2 regions of the Pontibacillus sp. HN14 genome follow, and region 2 is predicted to be linked to the other one. Evidence: riboswitches for the same ligand, from Rfam matches in the RefSeq annotation. Region 2 holds a riboswitch; the other holds the start of a gene.

Region 1 (6,149 bases), on a different contig from region 2:
TTTTGCTGCTTTCATAAATTGTAGCAGAAGGGAGTGGATTACAATGGTTACGGTCGAACCGATATGGATTGAGGGAGTGCCATTTACAGCTGTTTCTGTTGTTTTGCCAAAGACGAATTTATTAGTCGTTACTCATGATAAAGGCTACATCATGTGCGGAGCTTTAGATGTGGATTTATTAAATGAAAAGCTGTCTGATCGAAATATTGTAGCGGGAAGAGCGGTAGGAGTACGCACAATACAAGATCTTTTGGAAGCTCCTTTAGAGAAAATCACAATAGGCTCAAAAGCTTTCGGTTGGGAAGAGGGAATGATTGGGAAAGAGGCTATGTTAAAGTTGGCGAAAGATGACGACTAATCAAGGCCTGTCCGGGGGAGTTTGAGGTTCAGGTTCTCTCGGTTTACATAAGTGGAAGAATACTGAGATAAGCTTTATATAAGGTTGGGGTGTTATGAGATTACTATCAACGTTTTCTTTAGAAGCAGGTCATGAACTCGCTAAGCCGATTCATAATGACAAAGGGAAGGTTCTGATCCATTCGGGTGTATTATTAACAAATAAGATGATTGAACGGCTAAATGATTACGGAGTTACCTATGTTTACATAGAAGATGAGGCCACAAATGATATTGTGACGGAGTTCCCCATTTCAGATCAGGTCCGTAATCAAGCGATTGACCGCATTACGGATACGTTTGATAAGATTAAGTCATCAAATATTAAAGATTCATTTATCTTCGATCGTACAGGGGAAAAGATGAAAGATGTAGTCCGGAAGATCCTATCAGATATTCAGGGTCACAAGAAGGCTGTCTCGTTGCTTTCAGATGTATTTACATACGATGACTATATTTTCACTCATTCTCTTAATGTAACAATTTATACATTAGCGTTAGGCACGGAACTTGGGTTACCTTCTAAGAAGTTAGAAGAGCTTGGGTTTGGCGCGATTTTGCATGATGTTGGGAAGGTGAAAGTTCCAAGAGAAGTTTTGCTCAAACCTGGAAAGTTGAATGATGAAGAATTTAAACTTATTAAAGAGCATTCAGAGGCCGGCTTTAATATCCTCCGGGCGGCCCCGAGTGTGTCCTTGGTCGCTGCACACTGTGCTTATCAACATCATGAAAGACTTGATGGTTCTGGTTATCCACGGGGGTTGTGCGATAAAGATATTCATTACTATGCTAAGATTTTGGCAATCGCAGATGTCTTTGATGCCGTCACAAGTAACCGAGTCTACAGAAGAGCTATGCTTCCTCATGAAGGTCTAGAGATTTTATATGCCGGTTCTGGCACGAAGTTTGATTTACATATGATTCAAGCATTTAGGAGAAGTGTAGCGGTTTATCCGAACGGATTAAGTGTCACATTAAGTGATGGGCGAAAAGGGGTAGTTTCTAGACAAAACACTGAAGTTAGTGACCGGCCTCACATAAGGATATTAGAAGAGAACGGAAAAGCTGTCGTTCCTTATTATGAGGTAGATTTAGGAAAGGAACTCAATCTCATGATTACGGAATGTGATACGACGTTGGTTGGAAAAACAAAATAAACAGTCAATCCCTGTCCTCATCTTGCATAAGAATGAGGAGAGGGGGTTTTTAATATGGGGAGAAATAGGCGAAAGGGAACAATGGCACCACCTCCAGCCAGACAAATCTTTATCATTACATTTATGTTTTTTCTCATAAGCACATTTGTTAGCTTATGGATTATAAATAAAGGAATTGAACCTAAGATTATGGAAATCGCAGAAGCCAGAACAGAACAATTTGCCAAAGAAGCCATTGCAGAAACCGTCAGTAAAAAGATGGCTGAGGATTTGAATGTTAATGATCTCGTTCAATATACGTATGATGATCAAGGGAATGTTGTTTCAGCCGGATTTAATTCGGCTGCCATTAACAAAGTCACTCGAGATACCCTATTTCGCGTTAATCAATACTTAACAAGGTTAGGAGAGGGAGAAGATCCTGATCCTGGCATTTCCTATGACGTGGACTATGATCAACCAGAAGAAACAAATTCAGAAATTGTGCAAGACAAGCGGACGATTGCACGCATTCCTTTAGGGCAAGCCACAGGGAACACGCTATTATCAAATTTAGGACCAGAAATTCCTGTTCATTTTACGTATATCGGAAATGTAAAGGCGGATGCGGTGAAAGAAGAAAAAGAATACGGAATCAATATGCTTGTTGTGGATATAGATCTGAAAGTTGAAGTCAACTTACAGGTTTTATTACCGTTTTCGACTAAATTAATTACGGTAGATACAGAAGTTCCTATTGCTCATAACGTCATTATTGGAAAGGTACCTGATTTTTATAATGGCGGTGGCGGTGGGATGAATCCTTCTATCGAAGTTCCAACAAACCCCTTGCCAGGACCTTAAAATCTTGTTATGATAATACATGTCTTACACAAAAATTAAATTTCATCTACCCTTATCATATCGATGAGGTAGAGGTGCATTTAGCATAAGTAACCAGTTTGAGGATGACAACAATGAGAACTGGCGAAAGGGCTACTTGCCGAAGCGTAACGAAGCGTCAATCTTTCTTACGCTGGTGCATTCCCGAATAGAGAATGTACTGTCATGCAAACCGGACGTTGGATTGCATGATGCGCTACTGATCGAGATGGAGGATAACAATATTATTTGCTATAAAACAGCAGGTAATGATAGGTTATTTTCTCTATCATTATTTGCTGTTTTTTTATTTCCTCTTACTCTTCTGCATTTTAAAGCCAGATTACCACACCAATCTGAGCTCGACAGTACTTGCGTCGTCATGTCCATCGTTCCTTTCCTTCAAGAGACATCAGGCCTGTAACACGAAGGAGACGAATAACTCAACAACACGGAGGGAACGAAAAGATGGAAGGAACGATTTACTCACTTATTCCACCACTAGTTATGCTTGTCTTAGTTCTTGTGACAAGACGAGTACTCATTTCATTAGGAGTTGGCATTTTACTAGGTGCTTTTATGCTCCACGACTTTTCCTTGTCCGCAACCTTATCTGAAGTATGGAAGCAATTCTATACCATTTTCTATGTGGACGGTGCCCTTAATTTAGGGAATTTATTCTTACTCAGCTTTTTACTATTACTAGGGATTACCACAGCGTTTATGACAGCTTCTGGTGGTAGTCGTGCTTTCGGAGAATGGGCCATCCAACGTGTGAAAACACGAAAAGGTGCTCAAGCCATGCCAGCTGTACTAGGTATTATTATTTTCATTGATGACTACTTCAATAGTTTGGCCATTGGTTCTGTAGCACGACCTTTAACGGACCGTTATAAAGTATCAAGAGCAAAGCTTGCTTATTTGATTGACTCTACTTCAGCACCGATTACGGTTATTTCTCCGATTTCAAGCTGGGGTGCTTATATTATTGGAACCATTGGAACTATTATTGCTACCAATGAGCTAACCCAATTTAGTGGCTTAGAAGCCTTTGTTAAAATGATTCCAATGAACCTATATGTATTCGCTGCTATTTTACTTGTGTTCTTAACGATCTATCGCAAATTCGATATCGGCGCTATGAAGAAGCATGAGCAAAAAGCAGAATATAATGGGGAATTGGTTGACCAATCAAAAGATGTTCCTGGTGATTTAAACAATGAATTTAAAGACGTTCAAAGCGGACGCGTTTACCATCTTATTGTACCCATTATCGTATTAATTCTAGCTACGATTGTCGCAATGGTGATTACAGGCATTCAAGGGACAGAGGGGAACGTAACGATTCTTGAAATCTTCAAGAATACAAATGTGAACCGTTCATTGTTTGCTGGCGGCCTATTTGCAGCTCTTAGTGGATTTGTTCTGTATGTTGCTCAACCTGGAGATAAATCATCTCTTGGAAAAGTGGGATTAGAAGGTTCTAAAGCAATGCTGCCTGCTATTTATATTTTGGTCTTTGCTTGGATGATCGGAGCGATTATTGGTGAACTTGAAACAGGGGAGTTTTTAGCGAATCAATTTGAATCCTTAAATATTAATCCGTCTTACTTGCCATTGCTTGTTTTCTTAGTATCTGGTGGTATGGCCTTCTCAACAGGAACTTCTTGGGGAACATTTGGGATTATGCTTCCGATAGCAGGTAATATTGCAGCAAACACAGATGTCAGCATGTTCTTGCCTGCTTTAGCAGCCGTGTTAGCCGGAAGTGTGTTTGGGGATCACTGTTCACCGATCTCAGATACATCCATCCTATCTTCTACAGGTGCAGGGTCGAACCACATTGATCACGTTATGACGCAGTTGCCATATGCACTAATTAGTGCCGGAGCCACTGCTGTTGGATACATGGTTTATGGCATGACATCTAGCGCATTCCTATCCCTTGTGATTACCCTTCTACTTGTAGTGCTTATAGTATTTGCTGTTAATCCAAAAGGGAAACCTTCAGAAGTAAACGAATCGAAAACTGCTTAAAGATCAAAAAGTCCGTTATGTATCATACATAACGGACTTTTTTTATGGAATTTAGGAGATGACATACCTGTTGCAAATCCTTGGAGGATCACCGAAAAGATGACGTAATGGTAATGAATGTATTTAGAGAAAAAGTGTAGGACAAAAAGCCTAAATGTAAATATCTGAAAATTTTAAATATTACTTTACAAGCTGTGATGGGGTGGTTAAAATAAAGACAGCTATTAGTTAGAAAAGTCTGAAAAAAGAAAAAGATTACACATTCTCCTGGGTCAATATGCATAAGCTTGTAACGCAGGAGATGACTGTAGAAGGGGAGGGCTATTCATGGAAAAACGTGCTCAATGGGGAACACGCGTTGGATTTTTGCTAGCAGCAATGGGTTCAGCGATTGGACTCGGTAATATTTGGAGATTCCCGGCGACAGCTTACGAAAACGGCGGAGGTGCTTTCTTCTTACCTTATTTATTTGCACTTCTAACGGCCGGAATTCCACTATTAATCATGGAGTACACAATCGGTCATAAATACCGTGGTTCTGCACCTAAATCTTTAGGGAGAATGCGGAAAGGGTTTGAATGGATTGGTTGGTGGCAAGTTGCGATCTCATTTGTTATTTCTACTTATTATGCTGTTATTATCGCCTGGGCGGTTCTTTACGCAGGCTATGCTTTAAATGGTGCATGGGGGGATGATACGACATCATTCTTCGGAGGAGACTTTCTAAATGCCACAGAACCTGGTGTTATGGGTGGCATGAATATGAAAGTTCTTATCCCACTTGCGATCGTGTGGATTATTACATTAACGTTTCTTGGTATGGGAGTTAAGAAAGGTATTGAACTGGCGAACAAGATTTTCATTCCAACACTTGTGGTCTTATTCTTAATTATTGTTGTACGTGCTTTAACACTTGATGGAGCGGTCGATGGTCTACAGGCTTTCTTCCAACCAAATTGGGACGCGATTGGGGATCCTGCTGTTTGGGTTGCTGCATATGGACAGATTTTCTTCAGTCTATCCATCGCTTTTGCAATTATGATTACGTATTCTTCTTATTTACCAAAGAAATCTGATATCACAAACAACGCCTTTATTACCGGTTTTGCGAACTCATCTTTTGAATTATTAGCTGGTATTGGTGTATTTGCAGCTCTTGGATTTATGGCTATGCAAACAGGTCAGGAAGTTACGGATGTTGTAGATGGTGGTATTGGTCTAGCGTTTATGGTCTTCCCACAAATTATTAATGAAATGCCTGTATTATCAGGGTTCTTCGGTTTCTTATTCTTTGCTTCTCTTGTGTTAGCAGGGTTGTCTTCATTAATTTCGATTACGGAAACCTATGTAGCTGGTGTTCAGGAGAAGTTCAACTTATCCCGTGGAACAGCTGTTGCGATCGGTGGGGGATTATCAGCCGTTATTTCTCTTCTATACGCAACTAAGGGAGGTCTATTCTACCTAGACACGGTTGACCACTTTATTAACAGTTACGGCGTAGCACTTGCTGGATTGTTTGAAGTTGTCGCTGTTGCCTGGTTTGCGAAAGAACTTAAGAATCTCCAAGCCCATGCGAATAGTCTGTCCGATATTATGTTAGGGTACTGGTGGAGATTTTGCCTAAGTATCATTACTCCGGTTGTATTAGGTTATATGTTATTACAAAACCTACGTGTGGAACTTATGAAAAACTACGCG
Region 2 (6,149 bases):
CTAAAATCATCGCAGCCGGCCGCTCTTCAAAGCGGATAAGCTGTTGTTGAGTCCAGTGTACCAGCACTGGGCTCTTTCTTAATAGTATGGTTAATCTACTTTAATTATACAATACCTTATACGATTTAAAAAAGGAATATACACAACCCATTAAATGAAAAAAACAAGGAGAGGATCACATTGAATTACGTTATTCTTTTATGTTCTTTAGTTTTATCCACTTTGGGATCTGTTCTGCTACTCAAAAAGAAAAGCCACAAACGTTTAAGCATGCTACTAGCGCTTGTCTTAAACGCCTCTCTACTCGGAACGCTGACATGGATTTCTTACCGCATGAGTGCGGAGGCAACGGTATTTGGAATCGGGCAGACGAACGTTTATGAACTGATCTTTGCCATCCCGATCCTGACTTGGTTCAACTTTATTATCCTTCAGTTTGTACCAAGCACGGAAATGGAATAACGGGGCGAACGAATTCGCCCTGTACTCATACTTTACAAGAGTGCTGCGATAAACAGGCTCAAAGATACAGCTAAATAAACAATCCCCCGCCTTTTACTTTTATCTCTTAATTCTTCTATCCCAAATCCTAAATTCAGAACAGCCACAAGAGGAAAAATAACCTCAATCGGCCAATCAATCGGATTGATCAACAGATGATACACACATAAACCGATCATAACAGCTGCCAAACCTAAGTTCACTTTCTGCAAAACCATGTTTAAGCCCCCTCTTAAACGAACCGAACCTTCACCATCCAAAAGTTGGTAAATATTGTACTAAGCTTAACATAGGGAGGAATCCTTTACCACACATATCCTTTTCTATTGATCTTTCCTTACCAAATCCTCATACGTCTCACGCTCGATTACGACGCGGGACTCCCCCTTGTCGGCGAATACAACAGCGGGTCGTGGAATGCGATTATAGTTGCTCGCCATGGAATACCCGTAAGCTCCTGTACTGAACACAGCGAGAATATCTCCGTAATTGGTAGGAGGCAACATCAGATCCCAGATCAGCATATCTCCTGATTCACAGCACTTTCCGGCTACGCTTACGAGTTCTGTCGAATCCTCGTCCGGTCGATTGGCTAACATCGCCTGGTACCTTGCCTGATAAAGCGCTGGGCGGATGTTGTCTGTCATCCCACCGTCCACCGTGATATACGTGCGGAGATCGGGGATGATTTTCTTCGATCCGACTTTATAAAGCGTTGTCCCCGCTTCTGCTACCATGCTTCTACCTGGTTCTATCCACACTTCCGGATAAGGGAGTTCGTGAGTCGTATAATGCTTTTTCACACTTTCTGAAATAGCCGTAACATATTCAGAAATGGTCAGCGGCTGATCGTCTTCTGTGTATCGAACGCCAAATCCTCCTCCAACGTTCAGAACAGGTAGCGCTAATCCGTACTTCTTGTTCATCTGATACACAAATCCTGTTAAGATCTGAATCGCCTGATCAAAACCTTCTGTTCCAAACATTTGCGAACCAATATGAGAATGGATGCCTAGCAGTTTATATTGAGGTTTACGGGCAGCAATTTGGATCGCCGTTTCAGCCTGGCCGTTTGATAAACCGAATCCGAATTTCGAATCTTCTTGTCCCGTCATAATGTATTCGTGCGTATGAGCTTCTACACCAGGCGTTACACGGAGCAGGATACTCACTTCTTGATTACGCTTGCTGGCAAGATCATGTAGCATCTCAAGCTCTAGGAAGTTATCAACGACAAAACAGCCGATCTCTGCATCGAGTGCCATCGCTAATTCCTCTTCTGATTTGTTATTTCCATGAAAGTGAATGCGGGCTGCCGGGAATCCAGCTTCAAGAGCCGTGTAAAGCTCACCACCTGAAACGACATCTAGGGATAACGCTTCTTCATTAGCTAATCGGGCCATTTCTTTACATAAGAAAGCTTTACTCGCATAAGCCACCTGAAAGTCGAGTTCGCTTGACTCGAAAGCGCTACGGAAAGCACGGGCGTTACGTCGAATCATGCCCTCATCATACACCATGAGCGGTGTGCCGTATTCTTCTACTAGCTTATCCGTACTCACCCCACCGATTTCTAATGAATGTCGTACGTTCGCTTCAACTGTTTGCATGTATAAATCTCCTTTTGTCTCCTCTGCAACACAAAAAAACCGTATGAAGCGATGTTCATACGGTTCTTCTTATTTGAAGAATATGTACAACATCTCTTCAATAGTGCTCCACAATTTAACATTGCGACAGTCTGGCATTTGTTTAATACCAGCCCAACAAAGAATAGAATGGCTATTCTTAGTCTCGGCGATCTGCCTTTCCCTTCCCTTCGCCGGACCCATTGTCCTCTGGAAAGCTACTCATCATACTCGCGCCTCTATTGTCAGAGAGAGTTATTATATAGTTTATTATGGTTCAAAACTATACCATTCTTTTTGAACGACTGTCAATCATACGCCTCTTGGAAAAAGTATCTTACCTTAAGAAATATTCGGTTGCTGCAATAAACAACACGACGACAACTGCCGTCATCCACACAAACCAGTCCGGAACGTATGCCCATTCAAACATCATTCCCACGCCCTTCCCGAATTTCAATCTACTCTCATCATACAGAAAAAGACTTTTCTAAGTAACCCTACTCAGAAAAGTCTTCACGATCAGCCTTCAGCGGGGCGGTCCGATTCATGGGGATCTTCTAAGTCATCCACATTAATCGAATCTCCGAAGAGCTTCTTCATGCGCTCCTTCGCTTCAGCGCGAACATCGTCATTGATATGAGACAACACCTGGTACACGGCGTAAATAATAACGGCACTGTCATCAGCGAACCCAACTGCCGGAATTAAGTCGGGGATTGCATCTACTGGTAGGATTAAGTATCCGAGTGCGCCGGCAATGGTTAGTTTCGCTTTCTTTGGGGTGTCTGGATTTTTGAATGCGTAGAATAGGAGCAGGCTATAGTATACGCCTTTCTTTCCAAGGCGACCGCTATAGGCGCGTACTTTCTCGCCGAATTCTTTTTCTGAGAAATAGGCACGCCCTCGTTCTATGGCGCGGGCTGGGTTTAGGTTTTTTAAGCGTTGTTGATAGGTCTTCTTTTCCTCCATGGTCCCTCTCCTTTAATGGAATGATCATGGTTTCTGTTTTCCCTGAATAGTGCGGATTTATTCCTGCTCACTAAATGTTGAGGAATTGTTTCCGTTTGCTTTAATGGAGGATAAGGCGGGCCTGGAAACCACTCGCTTTCCGCGGCGAGCTGGGAAGCCTCCTCGTTCCTGCGGGGTCTCCCCTAGGCTCCTCTTGCCGCAGGAGTCTCGCAGTTTCCAGGCCCGCCTTTGCCAAATTGGGAGGAGACGGAAACGCGCCATACAGTGGATGAAGAGTAGGAATGATTCTCGTCTTCTTGCACATCAACGCGTCTTGTTAGCCAATTCTTGTCCATGGTGATGCGGTAGGTAATATGATGAATATCTTCTTTTGAGGCAAAAAGGACGACTCCTTGTGCTGTAATGTTCCCTTCCTCTTTACTAATCTTTAAGTGTTCACTCCCTGAATGTTCGATATGCTGCCAGAATACTTTTTTCTCCATACCTTCACCCCTTCTATTTCATCCTCTTCCTATTATTCTATAGATGATCCATAAACCTCAGTTTCTGTCTCTACTGAATACGATGACATTATTACTACGTAACATTATAACAAGGTTTATGGAAATTTTTGTAGAAAGGTAGTGTGAAGGGATATAGAGGAAAGGGGAAGGTTGATGAAGATTATTGATGTGGTAGAGCCTTTTGTAAAGGATTACAAACCAACCGTCTTTTACTTAGATGAGTATTACAGCACCTATCAGCAAGATTATGAGCAGTACTTCATGTATCACTGTTTACATAAGGAACAAAAGAAAGAGCGAGCGATTCGTCTACATCCTAAGAAACTACCAGAGCTTTTGCCTATGCGGGATGTATTCCTGAGAGAGATTCCGCGGATTGCTGGTGAGTATGAATCAATGTTTTCGATTCAATTTACGAAAGACGTCCATTTACTGGTTGGGTTATATGGAAGTAATGCGTTTACCTATCGTCAATATAACCCGGAAGTGGCTTTTTGTTTAGAGAAACTTCCTTACAATGAGAAATCGATTCGGTTAATTATTGCCCATGAATTCGGTCATGCCACGCACTTTGTTTATAGCAATCAGAACAACCTTTCTTGGGACCTTGTCGATTGGAATAGTCCCTACACTTGGCTATTGCAGGAAGGGATTGCTACTTACCTTTCCACAAGAATCGTTGAAGCTGATCTTGATGAATACTTCTCGTTTGAAGCAGATGTAGAATGGATTTCCTTCGCTCAAGAACAGGAGGCAAGGATCGCTAGCTTATTCCAAGAAGACGTCGAAAATATAGACGCTCGTTCCATGATGAAAGAGTGGTTTTCTATAAATGGTGGAGCTCATCTTGGAGTTACGCGTTTGGGGTATTACCTTGGGTACCAAATCGTTACCAATCTGCTCAAACGGTATGATATAGAAGAGATCTTAATGTTATGGGAGAAGGATTCGTTTACGGCGATCATGAAGGAAGAACTACAACAGATAAGGTACGTATCAAGAAAATAAAAAAATGAAAGGATGGATCCATTGAAAGCATTATTCCTATTATATGATGGCTATGTTGATTGGGAGATTAGCCCTCTTTCCTACATCCTAAGCGTGACCAATTGTGAGGTTGAAACGACGGCTCTCCAGTCGGAGGTGACGCACTGCGGACAATTTACAGTGAACGTTACAAAAACGATAGACGAATGCGTGGCTGATGAGTATGATCTTTTCATTATTCCAGGAGGAGATCCTGAGCCGCTTTTAGAAGAACGTCAAATCTTGAACCTCATTCAGGAATTTGATCAGAAGAACAAGTGGATTGCTGCGATTTGCGGAGCTTCTACTTTCTTAGGGAGAAGCTCTGTTTTACGAGAAAGGGAGTATTCTACATCGATCGAAATAGAAGACTTTCCTACTTGCTTTGATCCGGCTTATAAAAGTAAAGCTGATGTGACGGTGTGCGAGAATTTGATTACCGCTGAAGGAAATGCGTATGTTGAATTTGCGGTGGCTGTTGGGAAAGAGCTTGCTTTATTTGAAGATCGTGAGGATGAACTAGAGACCGTTTTATTCTTTAAAAATCAGTTAAGAAGTTAATACGAAACCCGGGTCTTAGACAGTTTACTGCATAAGACCCGGGTTCTCTATAACATTTTTATTCTTCTACATTTTCTTCTGTCACAAGTTTAAGCGGTACCGGAATTGTTTCTTCAACTTCTTCTCCATCAAGGACATCTTGGCCAGCTTGTACAGCAAGTTTACCGATCTCAATCGGTTGCTGAGCGACGGTTGCGGATAGGTTACCGCTCTTGATACTACTCATGGCATCGTCATTACCGTCAAATCCTACAACAAGAATATCGCGGCCTGAGCTTTGTATCGCTTGATACGCCCCAAGGGCCATTTCGTCATTGTGCGCGAAGACGGCTTCGATGTCTGGGTTCCCTTGTAGCATGTTTTCCATCGTATTCAGACCTTCTGTGCGGTCGAAGTTGGCGGTTTGTTTCGCCACAACGTCTAACTGTTCATCAGCGATATTGTGGAATCCTGCTCCACGTTCACGGGTAGCAGATGCACCTGGAACGCCTTCTAGTTCAGCGACTTTGGCGCCTTCACCAACTTGCTCCACAATGTACTTCCCGGCCATTTCGCCGCCTTTTTCGTTATCTGAGCTGACTAACGTTTCGACGTCTCCTTTTTCAGCGGAGCGATCCAGTGTAATGACTGGGATGCCTAGACTGTTAGCAGACTGAACGGCTGTTGAGATTGCTGCTGAGTCCGTTGGGTTAATGAGCAGAACATCAACGCCCTGTTGAATTAAATCCTCTACATCGTTGACCTGTTTCGCTGCGTCATTCTGAGCGTCAACGACTACGGCTTCCATTCCCTGTGCTTTCGCCTCTTGCTCGACGCCTTCTTTCATCGATACGAAGAAAGGATTATTTAATGTAGAAACGGATAGTCCGACCTTCACGTCCCCTTCCCCGTTGCCTGAGCTTGGCTTCGCCCATTCAGGCGGTTGCAGGGAACAGGCGCTAAGGAAAATAAGGACGAG

What was found. Region 2 has a riboswitch for lysine ahead of lysA (diaminopimelate decarboxylase). Riboswitches for the same ligand answer to the same signal wherever they lie in the genome.
Region 1: it holds a riboswitch for lysine, as region 2 does, so the genes downstream of both, LQ226_RS15615 (Na+/H+ antiporter NhaC family protein) here and lysA (diaminopimelate decarboxylase) in region 2, are expected to answer to the same signal.

Annotation. Positions count from the first base shown of each region.
Region 1 is NZ_JAJOLR010000005.1:132,446-138,594, reverse strand. It holds gene LQ226_RS15630 (YunC family protein) at 44-358, shown strand; gene LQ226_RS15625 (HD-GYP domain-containing protein) at 453-1,553, shown strand; gene yunB (sporulation protein YunB) at 1,608-2,396, shown strand; lysine riboswitch at 2,458-2,642, shown strand; gene LQ226_RS15615 (Na+/H+ antiporter NhaC family protein) at 2,883-4,451, shown strand; gene LQ226_RS15610 (sodium-dependent transporter) at 4,779-6,149, shown strand, end outside.
Region 2 is NZ_JAJOLR010000003.1:245,748-251,896, forward strand. It holds gene LQ226_RS12420 (hypothetical protein) at 181-462, shown strand; gene LQ226_RS12425 (hypothetical protein) at 495-719, opposite strand; gene lysA (diaminopimelate decarboxylase) at 825-2,111, opposite strand; lysine riboswitch at 2,205-2,379, opposite strand; gene LQ226_RS12435 (YkvA family protein) at 2,652-3,101, opposite strand; gene LQ226_RS12440 (putative glycolipid-binding domain-containing protein) at 3,284-3,583, opposite strand; gene LQ226_RS12445 (DUF2268 domain-containing putative Zn-dependent protease) at 3,758-4,612, shown strand; gene LQ226_RS12450 (DJ-1/PfpI family protein) at 4,625-5,191, shown strand; gene rbsB (ribose ABC transporter substrate-binding protein RbsB) at 5,250-6,149, opposite strand, start outside.